DNA from 2 places in the Pseudoalteromonas sp. SG45-5 genome. Region 2 is predicted to be linked to the other one. Evidence: riboswitches for the same ligand, from Rfam matches in the RefSeq annotation. Region 2 holds a riboswitch; the other holds the start of a gene.
The links. A riboswitch is a leader RNA that binds a small molecule or an ion and turns the genes downstream of it on or off. The one in region 2 is predicted to bind cobalamin.

Region 1 (5,862 bases), on a different contig from region 2:
AAAGGAATATTAAGGCCTTGTGCTTTTGCAATGTTACACGCTTCAGTGAGTAAATTGATGATCATTGAATTGTATTGGGGATCGCGAAGTTGGCCATTTTTAACGTTATGTAATGCACTTAATGGATTTATGGCAATATTAACGAATAGTTTCTCGAATCGTAGTTGTTGTATGTTGCTTGTAGCGTGCAGCTTTGGAATACTTTTTAAAGTGTTAGCCATAGTTGATATGTTTTTAAGCGCTAAACTATTGCAGCCACCAATTACACTTTGGCCTTCACCGGTATGTTGCACAATGTATTGATTCGATTTAAAGCCTGCCATACTTGTTGTTAAAAAGTAGAGAGCTTGGCTTGGGATTAATTCTGACTTTAATTCTTCAACATTACCCATGCCATTATGTGAAAGTACTATATTTGTGTGCTCAGTTAAGTAAGGCTTTACCTGCTCAAACGCGCTTTGCACTTGAAAAGCTTTCACTGTCATTAATATCACGCCAAATTTTGGTTGTGTAGCTAGTTGATTTAGTGAGATGAAGCGGGCATTTATTTTTTGTGAGGCACTGTTTTTACGACTATAAAAGCGCGTATTATTTGTGGCTTTACGTGTTAAAACATAAACGTTGTGTTGGTTACTTAAAAAATGACTTAAAAGTAAACCAATTGCACCATCACCAACAACAAGAATATTAGTCATAAGGATTCTTTTTGCGAGGAGTAAAAATCACTCTGAGTAAAAAATAGCTAGCTGCACCTGCAAAATCGGCAATAAAATCACCTATAGATGCTTGCCTGTAAGGAAGGGCATCTTGCATTATTTCGATGCAAGCGCCATAACCTGCTAGTAACAGTATTTGTGCGTATAAAGGTAGCTTAAATGCCTTATCCATTATTATGGCAAGTACGAAAAAAATCCCAAAGTGGGCTACTTTATCAATATGAGGGAATAAATTTGTAACCCCTCCTTTTATTTCTTTGGCAAATAAAAAGGTAAACGCTACGATACTGATCAAAAAAATTGCTTGATAAACACGCCTTGTCACGACAAATCCTAAAATCGCTTAAAAAAGAGACCAAAGTATATCAAACTAATTTAGTATCGCACCTGAACAAGATGCAGAAAAATGTAAAGATTTATTATTTTAGCGTTATAATTGCGGCATAAATTAAGATTACACCAATTGCATTAAATTAGTGATCTATTATAGCGATAAGAAAACAACTCAATAATAAGGCTAAAATTATGATACATAGTTGTTCTATATAAATAATTTTTAACGTCGTTAGTGAGTTATTTAATACGCTAGAATGATCATGTTTTTAATAAAATTGGTATTAGACAGTTAGGAGAAACCAATGCCTTCATTTGATATTGTATCTGAAGTAGAAATGAACGAAGCTAAAAACGCAGTCGATAACGCAAATCGTGAACTAGAAACACGTTTTGACTTTAGAGGCGTTGATGCATCTATCGAGTTAAACGATAAAACAATTAAATTAAAAGCCGAAGCAGACTCTCAGGTTATGCAGTTATTTGATATTTTGGCGAACAAAATATCTAAGCGTGGCATGGACGTATCAAGTTTAGAGCTACAAGATATTAGTCGTGCAGGCAAAAATGTTTTTCGTAATGTCGGGTTAAAGCAAGGCATCGAAAAAGACATGGCTAAAAAAGTTGTAAAAGCCATTAAAGACTCGAAAGTTAAAGTGCAAGCGGCCATTCAAGGTGAAGAAGTACGTGTAACAGGTAAAAAACGCGACGACCTTCAAGAAGCAATGCAGGTTGTGCGCAGCGCCGATTTAGGCCAGCCTTTCCAATTTAAAAATTTCCGTGATTAAAACACCTTCAAAAATCTAGCTAACCAGCTAGGGGGTTAATTAAAAGCCAAACAGCAGTGTTTGGCTTTTTTGTTATACCAATTGCATTAAATTAGTGATCTATTATAGCGATAAGAAAATAGCGCAATAACAAGGCTAAAACTATGATACATAGTTGTTCTATATAAATAGTTTTTAACGTAGTTAGTGAGTTATTTAATACGCTAGAATGATCATGTTTTTAATAAAATTGGTATTATATGGGCTTGCTCTTTCATAACTCACATTGGTAAATCTGCATTTAGCTATATAGACGTCCATTGACATTTATCAACAAAATACTCACAATAGCGGCATATTTTCAAGGTGCTTGCTAAACGCTTCAAGTTAATAAGTTTTTAGCAGGATAATCGGGAAGTTGGTGCGTTTTCATGATGACTACAAACCCAACACTGCCCCCGCAACGGTAAAGTATGGTGTTTTTTATGTGCCTACTGAGTCCGGAGACCGGCCTTGATGCAATCTTACTTAAATCTTTGCGGTGGGCAAAGGTAGGGGATCTCATGCTAAACAAAACAACCCTTGGCGTTGCAATTTCTGCTGCGCTTTCATTTTCTGCGTCTGGTGCAGAACAATCAATTGAAAAAATAACCGTTACAGCTAACAAGTTTGAGCAATCAATTAATGATGTTTTAGCGAGCGTAAATGTTATTAAACGTGCTGAAATAGAAGCAAGTAACGTACGCGATTTACCTTCCCTTTTAAATACAGTTGTTGGTCTTGATATTGTAAGTAATGGGGGCTTTGGGCAAAAAGCGGATGTATTTGTACGTGGCGCGTCGGCAAAGTACACATTGGTTTTGGTGGATGGTGTTAGGATAAGTGATGCGACTTCGGGTAGTGTGTCGCTTACTAACATCCCAGTTAATAGCATTGAACGTATCGAAGTTATCAAAGGTGCTCGCGCGGCCATTTATGGTTCAGATGCAATCGCAGGGGTTATTAACATCATTACTCGTGATGCAATTAATAATACTTTATCTGCTACATTTGGTAGCAATAGTTACTCAAACTATCAGCTAGCAGGTGGGGTAGCTAAAGATGCGTTGAGCTTTAAATACAATGCAGGTTATGAAGAAACAGATGGCTTTGATGTTACTGAAAAAGACCCTACTGCTGCAATTACTAAAGATCATGATGATGATGGCTATAGAAATAAAAATATTGGTTTTAACTTAAGCTATCATACTGAAGACTTGGGTCAATTTAGCGCACAAGCACAGTATAGTGAAGGTGAGGGCGAATACGATTCGGCATACTCTAGCGACGCTTATGATTTTGAAAACTATATAGCTAAATTAGGTTGGGAAAAAAGCTCTCAAAATTATAATCAAGGTGTTTCAGTCAGTTTATCGCAAGAAGAAAATGAGCAAACAGGGACTGCAGTAAATACTTTTTATAGTACTGAACGTTTTGAAGCAGAATATCGTGGTCTATATACTTTAACTCAAACACTAGAACTAAGTGGCGGTGTTAATTTATTACAAGAAGATTTATCCGGTTCTACAGCAACTTCATTACATGAAAAACGCGATAATAAAGCATTATTTATTGGTGCTTTTTATGATGATGACATATGGCTTGCTAGTGCTGTTATTAGAACCGATGATTACGATTACCACGGTCGCGCTAATACATACAGTACAGGTGTTGGTTATAAAGCTAATAAATATATTAGCGTTCGTGCAAGTCACGGTACAGCATTTAGAGCACCATCATTGGTGAACGCGTTTGTAACGAATAGCCTCTATTATGTAGGTAACAGCGATATTAAGCCCGAAGAGGCTGTGAATAATGAGCTGGGCATTACGCTTACAACAAAATGGGGTCGTTACGATATTACTATTTTTGATAATAATATTACAAACTTAATTGAAAACCAATATGACGCTAATTTGGGAAAATATGTACCTTCAAATGTTGCGCGTGTGTCTATGCAAGGGGTTGAAATTAGTGCTGAGTTTAGCGCGTTAGGGTTTGAACATAACGCTAACTTAAGTTTTTTAGATACAGAAGATGAAACTACGGGTAAAGAGTTGGCGCGTCGCCCATCTGAAGCATTTAATTATACACTAACTAAAAGGTGGGGACATTTTGACGCCAATCTAACCATGCTATATCGCTCAGCTCGCGATTCAATTTCATACTACGATACAGAAATTGCAGCGTTTACTGTGTTTAATATTGCTGCTAACTATCAGCTTTTAGATAATCTAGCGCTACATGCACGTATTGAAAACTTAACTGATAAAGAGTACTTCACTGCGGGTATTGGCTTTGCCGCAAGTGGTGAGCTTTTAGGTTACACCGCACCCAGCAGACAAGTATTTGCTGGGATTAGCTACCAGTTCTAAATTTATTATTTAGTTATTAAAAATACAAAAGCCCGATAAATTATCGGGCTTTTTGCTTTTTCTGTTTACTTTTAAGTTATACCAACCTGCGTAGACCTCTAAACAGTTTAACGGATTAAATCACACGCTAACGTCGTTATAAATTTTTTATTTAGAACCACTAGATATAAAGTTTTTTCCTAGTTAGAGCGCAATTTTATTATCGTTAAATAGCTTCTATACTTATTTAGATTGGTATTAATCAGTTAAAAACTCTTCGAACACGGTTTCAAACTTATGTAATTTTGGCGCGATTAAAATACTGCAATAACCCTGCTGTGGATTTTCATTGTAATAGTCTTGATGATAGTGCTCAGCTGGGTAATAAGTGCTAGCAGGGCTAACCTCTGTAACAATTGGATTACTTACATGACTTTGCAGTTGAGCTATTATCTCATTGGTTTGTTTTAGCTGGGTGTTATCATGATAATACACAACACTTCGGTACTGCGTGCCTATATCGTTACCTTGGCGATTCAATTGTGTTGCATCATGCAGTGTGAAAAACATTGCTAACAGTGTTTCAAAGCTAACCAAAGTCGCGTCAAATTCAATTTCAACAACCTCAGCGTGACCGGTTGTGCCTGAGCATACAGAATCATAGGTTGGGTTAGTAGTTTCGCCGCCGGTGTAGCCAGAACTTACGGTTAGTACGCCATTTACACGTCTAAATGCAGCATCTATACACCAAAAACAGCCGCCACCAAATGTTGCTACTTGCGTTGTTGAGCTCATAAGTATTCCTAAAATGTATATGGGGTTTAAAGGCGAGCATAAATTGTATGCGCCGCAACAACAAGGTTACGGCGCAATTAAAAGACTAGATCTCTTCGAAAGGTTTTTCAGCGGCTTGTTTGTCTAATTTTTGCTGTAAAAACTCAGGTGATTGTGTGTTACGTGCAAGTGCATAATATGCAGCTGGTACAACAAAAAGCGTCAGTAGGGTCGATACAATAACCCCTGTAAACACGACTACACCGATCACCATGCGGCTTTCAGCACCTGGGCCTGAGGCAAGTACTAAAGGCACTGCGCTCATAACGGTTGTTAATGACGTCATAATAATTGGGCGCAAGCGCTGTGTAGCAGCTTGTAGTATTGCTTCACTAAATTCAACGCCTTTATCGCGTAATTGGTTAGTAAATTCAACAATGAGTATGCCGTTTTTAGCACTTAACCCGATGAGCATAACAATACCTATTTGGCTGTAAATATTTAAGGTAAGCCCTGTAGCCCAAAGGCCAAACATAGCACCCATTAAACCAAGTGGTACGGTAAGCATAATTACAAACGGGTGCATAAAGCTTTCAAACTGCGCCGCAAGTACTAAAAAGGTAACGGTTAACGCGAGTATAAATACGTAGGTCATTGCTGATGCGCCTTCGTAATAAAGTTGCGACTCACCTTTGTAGTCTACTGCACCGTCTATATCGTTTTCCTCAGCAGCGACTTCGTTTAAAAAGTTAAGTGCTTCTTCAAGCGTATAGCCATCCGCTAAGTTGGCGCTTAGCGTTATTGCGCGCATACGGTTGTAACGGTTTAAGCGAGAGGCTGTTGCTTCCTCTTTTAAGCTGATAAGGCTATCAAGTGGCA
Region 2 (5,862 bases):
ATTACTAATGTGTGGAACGAGCAACACTGCAATATTAATTATGGCGTTAGTTACGTTATTATCAATTGCGACAGCGTCTTCAGCGTCAAGCGCGAGGTCATGCAAATAAGGTAATACGCCAAGTACGGGTTTGTTTGTATAGTCTTCAAGCCAATCAAGCCCGCCTTGAAGTAAACTGATATCGCCTCTAAAGCGGTTTATAACAAAGCCTTTTACGCGCGCCTGTTCTGACTCGCTTAACAACGCAAGCGTACCTACCAAATGTGCAAACACACCGCCTTTATCAATATCGGCAATGATAATTACAGAGCAATCTACCTCTTCGGCGTACCCCATATTAGCAATGTCATTTTCACGCAGGTTTATTTCAGCAGGGCTACCTGCTCCTTCAACGAGTAGTAAATCAAAACGTTTCGCTAAGCGGTTATGTGAAGTAATTACCGCATCCATCGCCACTTTTTTATAGTCGTGATATTTGCCCGCTTCCATATTACTTATCGCTTTTCCGTGAATAATCACTTGTGCGCCGGTGTCGCTATTAGGCTTAAGTAATATAGGGTTAAAGTCGATTTCGGGCTCCACCTTTGCAGCTATTGCTTGTAGTGCTTGGGCGCGGCCAATTTCGCCGCCATCTTTAGTTACGGCGCTATTGAGTGCCATATTTTGAGGTTTAAAGGGCGCAACATTTATCCCTCGCTTGGCAAACACTCTACAAAGCGCTGCAACTAAGGTACTTTTACCTGCGTCTGATGTAGTGCCTTGCACCATTAAGGTTTTCATGGAGTTACACCTTTGATTTTCTAAAAAATAACAAACTTAAAAAGAACACGCTACCAATAGCAGCTGTAATAACACCGACGGGTAACTCTTGGTTTTTTAGTAATGAACGCGAAAGTACATCAACCCACACCATAAATGTACCACCCACCAAGCTGGTTACCAGTAATCCAGCTATGGAGCCTTGAGATATAAAAAAGCGCACAATATGTGGCACCATTAACCCTACAAATCCTATGCCGCCACACATAGCCACCAGCACAGCGGTAATTAGCGAACTTAAAACCAGCATGAGGATTCTAAAGCGCTGCACTCTTACACCCAATGTAATTGCACTCTCATCGCCAAGTAGCATGGCATTGAGTTGCCTTCTAAAACTCAGCATTAAAAATGTACATAATGCGATTACCAATAAAGGCAACCAAAGCGTAGCCCACTGCGCACGCGCAAAGCTGCCCAGTGTCCAAAATAAAATAGCGGCTACCGCCTGAGGATCGCTCCAATAAAGCAATAAGCTGGTAAACGCGCTAAATAAAAACGACAGAGCAACGCCTGCTAATAACATTGATTCTACCTGTGCACTTTGTTGCCTACCTGCAATAAGTATTAATAAACTCATAGCGAGTAAACTACCTAACAATGCCGCTGCCGATAACATAAAACCTGCGCTAATGCCGGATAGCGCCATAAGTAACACCACCCCAAAAGAGGCACCCGACGATATTCCAAATAAGTAAGGATCGGCTAACTGATTGCGCGTTACCGTTTGTAAAATAAGCCCCGCAATGGCTAAACCAGAGCCGGCTAAAAAGGCGAGTAATGTACGTGGCATTCTTAGCTCGTAAATAATACGCGTATTAAAAGAGGCATCATTTGAGAGCAAAAAACTATTAAGTACATCTTGCAATGAGGTATCTGCTGCACCAAAACTAAGTGCTGCAAATAAGCTAAATAAAGCAGCTGCAGCACTTATAAATAGCGCAAGTGAGTGGCGACTATTAACTGCGCTCATATTATTCGTAACCATAAAAGTAAGTGATATGAGGGATACTATTTCCAGATTGCGATAGCTGTGGGTGATTATTTACTTGGGCGCAGACACCAAAAACGTCGCCTAGCATGTTTTCGGTTAATACCTCACTTGGCGTGCCTGAATGCGTAATTTCACCATTTTTAATAACCACTAGTTCATCGCACATTGCAGAAGCTAAGTTTAAATCGTGAAACGATGCAAATACCGTAACACCCAACGATTTAGCCAGCTCCATTACCTGTATTTGATATTTAACATCTAAATGGCTGGTAGGCTCGTCCATTATTAACAGTTGAGGTTGCTGGACTATGGCGCGGGCAATAAGCGCCCTTTGCTTTTCACCACCTGAAAGTGATTCAAAGCTTTGATCACTATGATCTACCAACCCTACGGTGTTAATAGCTTGGGTGATTTTTTGTTTATCAATGTTAGTTATTGAGCTAAATAGCGATTTATGAGGCGTTAGCCCAAGCGCAATAACGTCAAATACGCTTAAGTTAAATTGCGACGGGGTTTCTTGCAAAACAACCGCTACTTTTTTTGCGTACTCATCGCTTTTTAGCTGCCAAATATCGGTGTTGTTAAATTCTATAACACCTTCAGTTGGTTTATTAAAACGATATAAACAACGCAATAAGCTCGATTTACCTGCGCCGTTGGGGCCAATTAAACCAACAAATTTACCTGTGGTTATTTTAAGGTTTATTTTTTTGAGGATCGTTTTATTGCCAATACCCCACGATACGTTTTTAACGTTTAGTAATGATATATTTAATGGCGTTTGAGTGTGCAATAGTCAGTCCTAGATAGGGTTAAACTCACCAAAAATGCGATAAAAATACTAATGCACTACAAGAAAAAATGAGTAAACCCGCTCGTTAAAAGAATTCATACCAATTGCATTAAATTAGTGATTTATTATAGCGACAAACAAATAGCTTAATAACAAGGCGGAAATTATGACATATACTTGTTCTATATGAATAATTTTCAACGGAGTTAGTAAGTTATTTAATTCGCTAGAAAGATCATGTTTTTAATAAAATTGGTATTATACCATTTGTATCTGACTTACAGCTCAGCTGCTTACAGTTGCGGGAACAGTCGAGGACTCTCACCTCATTCCAAATGAATGTCTATTATGGGCGGCTAAGTAAATAATTTAAAGCAAAAAAAACCGCACTTAAAAGAGTGCGGTTAAAAAGGGAGTGTTTTAACTAATTTAGCGAATAGTTAAAACTTGTATTCCATACCTAAGCCTACGTAATCTTGGTCAACATTGTTGTCCATATCGAAGCTTGAGTAAAAACCAAATACTTTAATGTTTTTATTTAATTTGTGATCAATACCCACTGAGATTGCTGACTTATCATTACTGTCGTCAAAATCCATAGCTTGATATTGCACTTTAAAAGTATTGCTACCCATGCTGTAAGCCGCATTTACTAAATAACCATCAGCTTCTGCGCTACCGTCTACTTTTTCTTGTGTTTGATACATTGCGCCCAATTTAAAGTCTTCAATTTTACCTTGAATTGACGCACGTACTACATCGTAGCCATTTACTTCACTATCAACCGCAATAGATGCATATACTGCACTCTTTTTAAGTGCAACATCACCGTAAGTAACCGCCATTGAGTAACCATTATCGGCGTCTACGTCATCTTCGGCAATAAAAGTAGCAAGTACTTTAAAACCTTCGTATGAGTTTGATGAATAGCTAACTGAATCACCTAAACGATTTTCACCTTTAAATACATTTTTAATATCGCCTTCAAGGTCATTAAATAAATCTAACTTACCTTGAGATTGTTTAAGTGCAGTATCATTACGTCCAATTACAACTTGACCGAACGATCCTTTTAAACCAACGTACTGGTTACGCGCAGAAATGTTATCGTCATTATCGCCTTTTGAATCAGCATCAGACACATCAACTTGAAACTCAAACTTATAAACAGCTTCTAAGCCATCATTTATTTTTTCAGAACCCTTTAAGCCAAAACGAGATGCATTACTTTTAATCTCAGTAAAAGACCCTTCACCATCATCAGATGATTGCACTGTTACGTTCGCTTTACCGTACACGTCGACATCCGCGATTGCATTAAAAGATAAACCACTTAATAGTGCTAAGCATAAGCTCGATTTTACAAATTTCATGTTATTTCCTTGGATAATCACAAAAGACTAATTTTTTAAAACAGCTACATTCTGTCACCGCTAAATGACACTAATATTACAATAGAAACATTAATGTCTTTTTTAATTAATAAAAGTGCATTAAATATGAAACCAAAATAACATGAAAATCAAATAAACGACCGCACCTACTTACCTATTTTAACAACAGGCTTGGCGTCATTTGCGTTAACAAGCTAACTAAGGTTTCTATTAATTCTTTCTGTTCATTATCTCTATGATAGGCAATAAATACATCCCTTGACGTGTTTTCTACATCTTTTACATGAAATAACTCACCGGTTTCTAAATGCCCTTCAACCAATACTTGAGGTATAAATGCACTACCACCACATTGTAGTATTAGGTCAAGTGCAATACGCCCGGTGCTAGTTCTAAAGTAAGGCGGTGTTTTACCAGTGAATTGACGAGCATGCCAAAGTGAAAAAGTAGTCCCCCAATCAACATACACATATTGGTTATCAAAGAAGTTCTCGTTAGTTGCAGTATCGTACCCGCTCACGGGGATGATTGGCAGTTCACAAATACGCTCAACAACTAGCTCATCTACTTTAGGGGGATCAAATAAAATAGCTAAATCGAGCGTACGTTCTAGCAATAAACGAGTACTTTCTTGTTGTGCTTTAACTTCAGCGACCAACGACACGCCAGGCATGGCCGATACAATGTTAGTAATACCGAATTGTAAGAATGCATCCCAAATATTAGGCGTTCCAGCTAAGCTAATTTGTTTGTGCATGTTATCAGCAAGTGCAACATCAACTTTAGCACGTTGCATACCCGTAATAATCATTTGCGCATGCGGCAATAAACGCTCACCCGGTGCTGTGAGTTGAATATTATTACGCTGGCGTATAAATAAATTAACACCAAGCCCTTGCTCTAATTGACGAATTCTAAAACTTACTGCAGACTGCGTAATGTAAAGATTTTCGGCCGCTTTACCGAAGTGGCGTGTACGCACGACTTCAACAAATGTTTTTAATAAATCGATATCCAATTTTTTATCCTCACGATAAAAATAATTTGTTTAATAAATTGCCAAACTTGCATCATACTCCAGCTAATTAATAGGGTATGAGGATAAAGCTATGAGCAATAACATTTCATTACTACGCCAAGCATTTGTTAGCCAACGTCAATTTTATGATGATCAGAATTTTCCACGAGGCTTTAGCCGCAGCGGAAACTTCACCTTATTAGAAGCCAGTATCTTAGAGCAACACGGCGTTGTTTTAAAAGGCTTATACAGCAAGACAATTGAGCCACAAAATGAACACCAAAAACAGTTTTTAGCCGTGGTAACTGGTTCACAAGAACCAACTAATCCAATCGAGCGTACTTGGGTTAAATACTTAAAGCTAACGACTTGTAAAACGAAGTTTCATACATTATTTGGCCGCTCAAAAATATCAACCCCAGTGCCTATTAGCCAAGACTATTACTCTGAATCTGATAGCCTGTAAGTATCTAAGTTATTTGCTTTTTTGCGTTTTAACAGTTACAACTTATATAAGCAAATAATTTTGCAAAATATAAACAAGGTTGTTACGTGACGCGAAAATTACTGATAGTTGAAGATACGCCAACAATCGCGCGAGTGCAAAAGCACATCGCGCTTAAGGCTGGGTATGAGGTTGATATAGCAGAATCATTGGCACAAACAAAAGAACTTATAAGTAAGAATAACTACTTTTGCGCTGTTGTCGATTATATTTTACCCGACGCCCCGTCAGGTGAAGCAGTACCCTGTACTGTACAGGCCGAAATTCCAACAATTGTTATGACGGGTAATATCGACAAAAAAACCCGTGAAACAGTAGAAAAATACCCAATAATTGATTACA

Region 1: it holds a riboswitch for cobalamin, as region 2 does, so the genes downstream of both, H5119_RS06045 (TonB-dependent receptor domain-containing protein) here and H5119_RS10375 (ABC transporter ATP-binding protein) in region 2, are expected to answer to the same signal.

The regions. Positions count from the first base shown of each region.
Region 1 is NZ_JACJEM010000013.1:57,417-63,278, forward strand. Features, by position in the region: gene H5119_RS06030 (ketopantoate reductase family protein) at 1-695, opposite strand, end outside; gene H5119_RS06035 (VanZ family protein) at 688-1,041, opposite strand; gene H5119_RS06040 (YajQ family cyclic di-GMP-binding protein) at 1,355-1,837, shown strand; cobalamin riboswitch at 2,164-2,347, shown strand; gene H5119_RS06045 (TonB-dependent receptor domain-containing protein) at 2,380-4,230, shown strand; gene msrA (peptide-methionine (S)-S-oxide reductase MsrA) at 4,468-5,004, opposite strand; gene H5119_RS06055 (efflux RND transporter permease subunit) at 5,090-5,862, opposite strand, start outside.
Region 2 is NZ_JACJEM010000027.1:6,431-12,292, forward strand. Features, by position in the region: gene H5119_RS10365 (cobyric acid synthase) at 1-780, opposite strand, end outside; gene H5119_RS10370 (iron ABC transporter permease) at 785-1,789, opposite strand; gene H5119_RS10375 (ABC transporter ATP-binding protein) at 1,791-2,603, opposite strand; cobalamin riboswitch at 2,850-2,988, opposite strand; gene H5119_RS10380 (porin) at 3,044-3,976, opposite strand; gene H5119_RS10385 (LysR family transcriptional regulator) at 4,152-5,015, opposite strand; gene H5119_RS10390 (DUF413 domain-containing protein) at 5,107-5,481, shown strand; gene H5119_RS10395 (response regulator) at 5,568-5,862, shown strand, end outside.